2 regions of the Micromonospora sp. NPDC050695 genome follow, and region 1 is predicted to be linked to the other one. Evidence: riboswitches for the same ligand, from Rfam matches in the RefSeq annotation. Region 1 holds a riboswitch; the other holds the start of a gene.
What was found. Region 1 has a riboswitch for thiamine pyrophosphate ahead of AB0H52_RS17240 (ECF transporter S component). Riboswitches for the same ligand answer to the same signal wherever they lie in the genome.
Positions count from the first base shown of each region.

Region 1 (4,409 bases):
CACCAGCCGGAACGCGGCCAGCGCCCCGATGGCGAACCGCGCGGGTGCCTTCGCGTTCTGGATCAGCGCGTCGGCCAGGTCGGTGGGGTCCGTGGTGGCGAAGACGATCACGCCGGGCAGGGCCACCGCGAACACGCGCAGCACCAGACCGAGTGCGGTGAGCAGCACACCGGTGCTCACCAGCACCGGCCCCGCGTCCAGCAGTACCCGGCCGGAGCGGTCGGCGGCGAACAGCACCAGGGTGACGAGGATGCCGGCGGCGCTGAGCAGTAGCGGCAGGGCGCGCCGGGCCAGCACCCGGTAGCGGATGCCGAACAGCGGCAGCAGCGCGAGTTCGAGTGCGATGGCGATCGCCGGGGCGACCGGGTCCAGAGTGGCCAGCAGGATGAACGAGAAGGCCAGCGCGGCGGCGACCTTCGCCACCGGGTTGCGGCGGGCCAGGGGCGCGCCGGGCGCGGCGACCGGCTCGATACTGATCATCGGCTGCCGGCCGGGGCCCGCTGGAGGGTGACGGTGCGGTCGGCGAGCGCGGCGACGAAGTCCGCGTCGTGGGTGACCGCGACGATGCCGTGCCCGGCGTCGCGGAGGTCGGCGAACAGGTCGACCAGTTCCCGCCAGGTCCGCCGGTCCTGGCCGAAGGTGGGTTCGTCGCAGATCAGCAGGCGGGGCGCGGTGGCCAGGGCGGTCGCCACGCTCAGCCGCCGCGCTTCCCCACCCGAGAGGGTGTACGGGTTGGCTGCCGCGAGCCGTGCCAGTCGTAGCCGCTCCAGCAGCGCGGCCACGGTGTCCTTGACGGCTGCCTCGGTCTGGCCGGTGCGGCGCGGGCCGAGGGCCAGTTCGTCGAAGACGGTGCCGGTGACGAACTGGTGCTCCGGGTCCTGAAAGACCGACCCGATGCGCCGGGCCAGCGCGGGCGCATGCCAGCGGTGCGGGGGAGTGCGGTGATCCGGCCCGGCCAGCTCGGCGGAGGCGGTGACCCGGCCGGTGCCCGGTCGCAGCAGCCCGCCGAGCAGTAGGGCCAGGGTGGACTTGCCGGCGCCGTTGGGACCTCGTACGGCGAGTGCCTCGCCGGCGCGTACCGCGAGGTCGGTGGGGCCCAGCCGGGGCGGCAGGCCGAGCCGTTCGGCGGTGATCAGCAGGTCCCCGGCGGCGGCGGTGGCCGGCCGGGGCGTGATGGGGTGACCGGGCACCCACACGCCCTGGGCGGCGAGGGCGGCACCGTGCGCGGCGAAGACCGCCTCGGGTGGCCCGTCGGCGCGGACCCCGCCGCCGGGTTCCAGGACGACCACCCGGTCGACCAGCGGCAGCGCCTCGGCGACCCGGTGCTCGACCAGAATCAGCGTGGTGTCGGCGTCCAGGGCGCCGGCCACCGCCTGCCGGACCAGGTCCGCGCCGGCCGGGTCGAGGTTGGCGGTCGGCTCGTCGAGCAGCAGCAGGCCGGGCCGCAGGGCCAGCGCGCCGGCCAGGGCGAGACGTTGCTGTTCCCCGCCGGAGAGCGCCGCCGTGTTGCGGTCCCGGGGGTACGGGAAGCCGACCCGGCGCAGCGCCTCGTCGACGCGGGGCCAGATCTCGCCGGTCGGTACGCCCCGGTTCTCCAGCCCGAACGCGACGTCGTCGCCGCTGCGGGCCATCACCAGTTGCGTCTCCGGGTCCTGGAAGACGATGCCGACCCGTTCCCGGCCCTTGCGCGGGTCGAGCCCGTCGATCTCGACGGTGCCCTCCTGCTCGCCGGAGTCCTCCGGCAGCAGCCCGGCGAGCGCGCTGAGCAGGGTGCTCTTTCCGGCCCCCGAGGGACCGAGCAGGAGAACCCGCTCGCCGTCCTCAACCCGCAGGTCAACCCCGCGCAGAGCCCACGCCCGCCGCCCGGCGTGCCGCCACCCGAACCCGCGCAGCAGTACCCCGCCCACCACACCCACCCCCTTCCCGACCCGGGCTCCACCCTGCACGGTTGATCATGAGGTTGACGGTGGTTCTGACGATCCATCCACCCGTCAACCTCATGATCGACGCGAGTGGGTGGGGTCAGATGGGGGCTCGGTCCCGGGCCACCGGGAAGCGGTCCAGGACGCCCGTGTTGGCCAGGGCCTTTGTGAGCAGCCAGCCGCCTACGCCGGCGATCACGGTGGCGCTGACGACGGTCAGCAGCGCGTACGGGATGCGGTAGTCGACCAGCGCGTAGTCGACGTTCCAGATGAAGAAGTCGAACAGCGCGGCGCTGAGACCCGTCAACGCGCCGGCCAACACGGCGGTCGGCAGCCGGAACGACCGGTACCGGAAGGCGGCGAACGCCAGTTCGGCGCCGAGGCCCTGCACGATGCCCTGCGGGATCACCGTGCCGGCCCACTGGCTGCCCAGCAGCGCGGAGAGCACCGCCGCCACCGTCTCGCAGTAGAGGGCGGCGCCGGGCTTGCGGATGACCAGGCCGCCGATGACGGCCGGCATCAGCCACACGCCGTAGAGCAGGGTCTGCGCCGGTGGGAAGAAGGCGAACGCCCCCTCGGTGGCGCTCCAGACCAGGCCCCAGGCCCAGAAGATGACGCCGAAGGCCACCGCGATCACCGAGGCGACCACGATGTCGATGGTGCGCCAACGGTTGGTGGTGTTGTCCATGCTGTGCTCCCAGTTCAAGGAAAAGAACCAGGAGAAGACGCACGCCGCGCCCGGTGGCACCGGACGACGGCGCGGCTGGAGGTCGACCGAACTCCCTGCGCTGGCATTACCCAGATCAGGTTCGAGGGTCTGCGGGCGTGCCCGCACTCTCAGCGCTGTGCGCTCCCCTGTCGGATGTGAAGTTGTCTCGCTGACGCTAGCACCGACCAGGGGTGCCAGCCCAGCAGGGCGTCTGCCCCACCTCGGCGTCCGGCCCGGCGGAAGCCGGCTGGGTAGGCTGACGATCATGCGGGTCGACGCACGAGGTCTCATGTTCGAGGTACGCGCCGGTGGGCCGCCGGACGGCGAGGCCGTCCTGTTGCTGCACGGCTTCCCCCAGCACAGCGGCGAATGGGACGACGTCGTCCCCGCGCTGCACGCGGCCGGGCTGCGCACGTACGCGCTGGATCAGCGCGGCTACTCGCCCGACGCCCGACCGGCGGCGGTGGACGCGTACCGGATCCCGGAACTGGTCGCCGACGTGGTGGCGGTGCTCGACGCGCTCGGCCTGGACGCCGTCCACCTGGTCGGCCATGACTGGGGCGCGGTGGTGGCCTGGGCGGTGGCGGCCGCGCACCCCGAGCGGGTCCGCACGCTCACGGCGGTGTCGGTGCCGCATCCCGCGGCCATGGCGCACGCCCTCGCCACCGAGCAGAAGGCGCGCTCGTCGTACATGGCGTTGTTCCGCAAGCCGGGCACGGCCGAGAGGGTGCTGCTGGCCTTCCACGCCGCGGCCCTGCGCAAGATGCTCGGCAGCGTGGGTGACGCGTCCCGGGTGGCCCGCTACGCGGACCCGATGCGTGAGCCGGGCGCGCTCACCGCCGCCCTGAACTGGTACCGGGCGATGTCCCGATCCGACCTGGCCGGCGTCGGCCCGGTCGAGGTGCCCACCACGTACGTGTGGAGCGACCGGGACGTCGCGATCGGCCGCACCGCCGCCGAGGCGTGCGCCGCCAACGTCACCGGCGACTACCGCTTCGTGGCGTTGCCCGGGGTGAGTCACTGGATCCCGGACACCGCGCCCGGGCCGCTCGCCGAGGCGATCCTGGCCCGGGCCACCGCAACGGCCTGAGCCGGGCGGTCGACATCGGGATGTGGCGGGTCGATGCGCCGGCGGGCGGTGGTCGACCTCGCGTGCACTGGCTGGCCCGCAATCGGACGACGGAGGACGCATGACGGTGAGTGCCGAGGACTACCTGGCCGTGGTGACCGAGACGATCGGGCGGGTGGCCGCCAGTCAGCGCGAGGCGGTGGGGCGGGCCGCCGACCTGATCGCCGACGCGGTCCGTGCCGACGGGGTGGTGCACGCGTTCGGTACCGGCCACTCGGAGGCCCTCGCCATGGAGATCGCCGGGCGGGCGGGTGGCCTGGTGCCGACCAACCGGATCGCGCTGCGTGACCTGGTGCTGCTCGGCGGCGAACCGGCCGAGCGGCTCGGCCCGCTGCTGGAGCGCGACCCGGAGGTGGCCCACCGGCTCTACGAACTGGCCCCGGTACGGCCCACCGACGTGTTCGTGCTGGCCTCGAACTCGGGGGTCAACGGCGCGATGGTGGAGTTCGCCGCGCTGGTGAAGGAACGCGGGCACGGGCTGGTGGCGATCACCTCCGCGCTGCACTCCGGCCGGATGACCTCCCGGCACCCGTCCGGTCGCAAGCTGGCCGACCTCGCCGACGTGGTGCTCGACAACGGTGCGCCGTACGGCGACGCGACCCTGCCGTTGCCCGGCGGCGGCGCGGTCGGCGCGGTCTCCTCGATCACG
Region 1 is NZ_JBFAHZ010000019.1:91,339-95,747, forward strand. Features, by position in the region: gene AB0H52_RS17230 (energy-coupling factor transporter transmembrane component T) at 1-480, opposite strand, end outside; gene AB0H52_RS17235 (ABC transporter ATP-binding protein) at 477-1,907, opposite strand; gene AB0H52_RS17240 (ECF transporter S component) at 2,023-2,610, opposite strand; TPP riboswitch at 2,685-2,789, opposite strand; gene AB0H52_RS17245 (alpha/beta fold hydrolase) at 2,897-3,721, shown strand; gene AB0H52_RS17250 (SIS domain-containing protein) at 3,822-4,409, shown strand, end outside.

Region 2 (4,409 bases), on a different contig from region 1:
ACCGAAGCCGCTGCCCCACTCGATCAGGTACAGGGCGCCGTCGGGGCCGAACTCGAAGTCCATCGGCCGGACCATGGTCATCCCGGTGAGCAGCTGGTTGATGTCCACCAACGACTTGCCGTCGGGGGTCAGCTGCATCGTGTACATCTTGTTCTGGTTCCACTCGCCGAGCAGCGCCTTGCCGTCGTAGTAGGCCGGCCACTTGCGGGTCGAGTTGAGGTCCGCGTCGTAGCGGTAGACCGGGCCGCCCATCGGGGCGCCACCGCCGCCGATCTCCGGGTACCGGGCGTCACCGGCGTACCCGTAGTCGACGGTCGCGGGGACGACCGGCGGGAGGTTGGTCAGGCCGGTGTTGTTGGGCGAGTTGTTCACCGGCGCCGCGCAGTCGAACTTCGCGCCGCTCGGGCCGGACGGGAACGTGTAGTCGTTGTACGCCTCGTTCGTGCCCGTGCAGTACGGCCAGCCGTAGTTGCCGGGGGTCACGATGTTCCACTCGACCAGGCCACGCGGGCCGCGGGTGGGGTTGTCCGCGTTGGCGTCCGGCCCGTAGTCCGCGACGTACAGCGTGTTGGTCTTCGGGTCGGTGCCGATCCGGAACGGGTTGCGGAAGCCCATCGCGTAGATCTCGGGACGGGTCTTCTCGGTGCCCGGAGCGAAGAGGTTGCCGGCCGGAACGGTGTACGACCCGTCGTCCTCCGGGTGGATCCGGATCACCTTGCCGCGCAGGTCGTTGGTGTTGGCCGAGGTGCGCTGCGCGTCGTAGTCCTGGCGGCCCGACCGCTCGTCGAGCGGCGAGTACGAGTTCGACTCGAACGGGTTGGTGTTGTCACCGGTGGCCAGGTACAGGTTGCCGGCGCCGTCGAAGGTCATGCTGCCCCCGGCGTGGCAGCAGGTGTTGCGCTGGGTGTCGACCCGCAGCACCTGCTTCTCGCTGGCCGGGTCGATGGTGTCGCCGGTCACCGTGAACCGGGACAGCAGGTTGCGCGTGACGCCGTCGTTCGGGGCGTAGTACAGGTACACCCACTTGTTGGTGGCGAAGTCCGGGTCGAGCCGGATGCCGATCAGGCCGTCCTCGTTGCCGGTGAAGACGTCCAGGTCGACGGCGGTGACGGTGTTGCCGGTGTCCGGCTTGATGATCTGCACCCGACCGTCGCGTTCGATGTAGAAGACCCGCCCGTCTCCGGCGATGTCCAGTTCCATCGGGTTGCTCGTGTTGCTGTCAAGGGAGACCTTCTCGAAGTTGGAGGTCTTCGAGGCGCCACAGTCGGCGTCCACCACACCGGCGGCGGTCTGGATGCCGCCGAGCAGGTGCTTGAGGAACTCCGGTTCGGCGTACGACTCCCGGGTGTGCCCGCCGCCGGTGTACCATGATCGACCACCGTCGAAGTCCTGACACCAGGCGGTCGGGTGGTCGGCGCCCATCGCACCGGCGCCCGGGGTGTAGCTCTTCTCGTCCAGGCTGGCCAGCACGTGCACGTCCGGCCGGGGGTTGGTCTGGAAGTTGTACCACTCGTCGAAGCGGGACCAGCGGTCCGGAAGCTCGGCGGTGGACGGGTGTGCGTGGTCCTCCACCTTGACCGTGGCCTGCTGGTTCGCCGGGTGGTTGGCGAAGTACGCGCCGACCAGGTCGCCGTACCAGGCCCAGCTGTACTCGGTGTCCGACGCGGCGTGGATGCCGACGTAGCCACCGCCCGCCTTCACGTAGCGCTCGAACGCCGCCTGCTGGTCGGCGTTGAGGACGTCGCCGGTGGTGGAGAGCCAGATCACGGCCTTGTACTTGGCCAGGTTGGCGTCGGTGAATACCGCGCCGTCCTCCGAGTTGTCCACGGTGAATCCGTTGGCCGCGCCGAGTTGCTGGATGGCGGCGATGCCGGTGGGGATGGAGTCGTGCCGGAAGCCGGCGGTCTTGGAGAAGACCAGGACGGAGAAGGGATCGGCGGCGGCCTTGGGCGCCTTCGGCACCACCTGGGTCACCGGGGCCGCGGCCTGCGCGTCTTTCGGGGGGACCTGGGCGGCGGGAGCCGCCTGCGCCGGCGACCCGAGCAGGGTCGTCGAAGCGAGGGCCAGGGAGATGAGGGTCGCGGTGATGGGTTTTCGGGCACGACGAGAACGGGACACGCCGCCTCCAATGTCGCAGTGGACAGGAATCGCGGGGGCCGGCTCGCCGAAGACCGTCCCAGATGGAGCCGGTGGGGACACCGTGCCAGGGCGTCCACGCCGGCATTTTGTCGAATCGCTGAACAAATTAATTCGGCTCGCTCAATGTCGGGCAAGATGCCGGCGGGTAACGGTTCTGCAACGGGGGGCGACATTCCGAACAGGACCGGGATGAAGCACCCCAACTGATTCGGCCTTCCGGGCCCGTCGACCCCTCCCTTGGCAGGCCGACGGATCCGTCGTACTGTGACACGCAAGTAACCCACGGGAGCCCGGTGTACCGGGCTGAGAGGGGGGCTGACAGCCCCCGACCGTCGAACCTGATCCGGGTAATGCCGGCGCAGGGAGGAGCGTTGCCGTGCCGTCCCTTGGACGACTGCATCTCATCACCGACACCCGACCCGGTCGGGACCCGCTCGCCGTGGTCCGCGCCGCCCTCACGGTGGCCCGCGCCGACCTGGTGGTGCAGGTCCGCGTCGAGGACTCGGCCACCGACCGCGAGACGTACGAACTGGCCCGGCAGGTGCTGGCGCTCTGCCGGCCGTACGGGGCGACCTGCCTGGTCAACGACCGGTTGCACGTGGCGCTGGCGGTGGGCGCCGCCGGCGGGCACATCGGCGCCGACGACCTGCCGGTCGCCGCCGCCCGCCGGGTGCTCGGCCCCACCGCCGTGCTGGGCGCCACCGCCCGCGCGCCCGGTACGGCGAGCGCGGCCGTCGCGGCGGGAGCCAGCTACCTGGGCGTCGGACCGTGTCACGCCACCACCACCAAGCCCGGGTTGCCGGACCCCATCGGCCCCGCCGGGGTACGCGCCGTCGTCGACGCCGTCGACGTACCGGTCATCGCGATCGGCGCGGTGACCGCCGACCGGGTACCGGCGCTGCGGGCCGCCGGGGCGTACGGGGTGGCGGTGGTCGGCGCGATCTCCGCCGCCACCGACCCGGCCCACGCGACCGCCGAGCTGATCGAGGCGCTGACGTGCTGACCGGCCGGTCCCCGGCACCGCGATCGAGCGACCGGGCCCGGCTGGACGTGGCGGTGGTGGGGGCGGGCCCGGTCGGGCTGGCGATCGCCTGGCGCTGCTCCGCGCGCGGGTTGCGGGTGGCGGTGCACGACGCGGCACCCGGGTCGGGGGCGTCGGCGGTGGCCGCCGGCATGCTCTCCCCGGTCGCCGAGGCGTACTTCGGTGAGCGGCGGCTGACCGAGCTGCTGCTGGCGTCCGCGGCCCGCTGGCCGGCGTTCGCCGCCGAGCTGACCGAGACGACCGGCGTCGCGATCGGTTACCGCACCGAGGGCACCCTGATGGTCGGGCTGACCGGTGACGACCTGGCCGAGGCGCGCCGGCTCTGGGCGTACCAGCAGGGGTTGGGTCTGCCGGTGACCCCGCTGCTGCCCAGCGGGCTGCGCGACCGCGAACCGGCGCTCGCGCCGCGGGTGCGCGGCGGCGCGCTCGCGCCCACCGACCACCAGGTCGACCCGCGGCTGCTGGTGCCGGCGCTGCGCACGGCCGCGCAGCGGGCCGGCGCGGCGTTCGTGCCGCAGGCGGTCCGACACCTGTCCGATGTGGAGGCGAGGGTCACCGTGGTCGCCGCCGGCTGCGGGGCCGCCGCCCTCACCGGGCTGCCGGTGCGGCCGGTGAAGGGCCAGATCCTGCGGCTGCGCGCGCCCGGCGGCGTCGCGCCGGGCTTCCGGCACGTGATCCGGGGGTACGCCGACGGCGAGCACGTCTACCTGGTGCCCCGCGCCGACGGTGAGGTCGTGCTCGGCGCGACGGTCGAGGAACGCTCGGACACCACGGTCACCGCCGGCGCCGTGCAGCGGCTGCTCCGCGCCGGGGTCGACCTGCTGCCCGAACTGGCCGAGTACGACCTGGTCGAGGCGGTCGCCGGGCTCCGCCCCGGCACCCCGGACAACGCGCCCATCCTCGGGCCGCTGCCCGGCCGACCGGACGTGCTGGCCGCCACCGGGCACCACCGGCACGGCATCGTGCTCACCCCGGTCACCGCCGACCTGATCGCCGACCTGGTGGTCACCGGCGTGCCCGACCCGCTGCTCGCCGCGTTCCGGCCCGACCGGTTCGTCGGCGCGGCGACCGGCGGTGGACCCGATCGGACGATGGAGGGCGACCAGTGGAGTTGACGGTGAACGGGGCCGGGCGCAGCGTCCCCGGTGGCGCGTCGGTGGCGGACCTGGTCCGCGACGTGGTGCCCGAGCAGCGTGGCGTGGCGGTCGCGGTCAACGGCGAGGTGGTG
Region 2 is NZ_JBFAHZ010000008.1:119,361-123,769, reverse strand. Features, by position in the region: gene AB0H52_RS08565 (ThuA domain-containing protein) at 1-2,118, opposite strand, end outside; TPP riboswitch at 2,412-2,521, shown strand; gene thiE (thiamine phosphate synthase) at 2,516-3,142, shown strand; gene thiO (glycine oxidase ThiO) at 3,139-4,296, shown strand; gene thiS (sulfur carrier protein ThiS) at 4,287-4,409, shown strand, end outside.
Region 2: it holds a riboswitch for thiamine pyrophosphate, as region 1 does, so the genes downstream of both, thiE (thiamine phosphate synthase) here and AB0H52_RS17240 (ECF transporter S component) in region 1, are expected to answer to the same signal.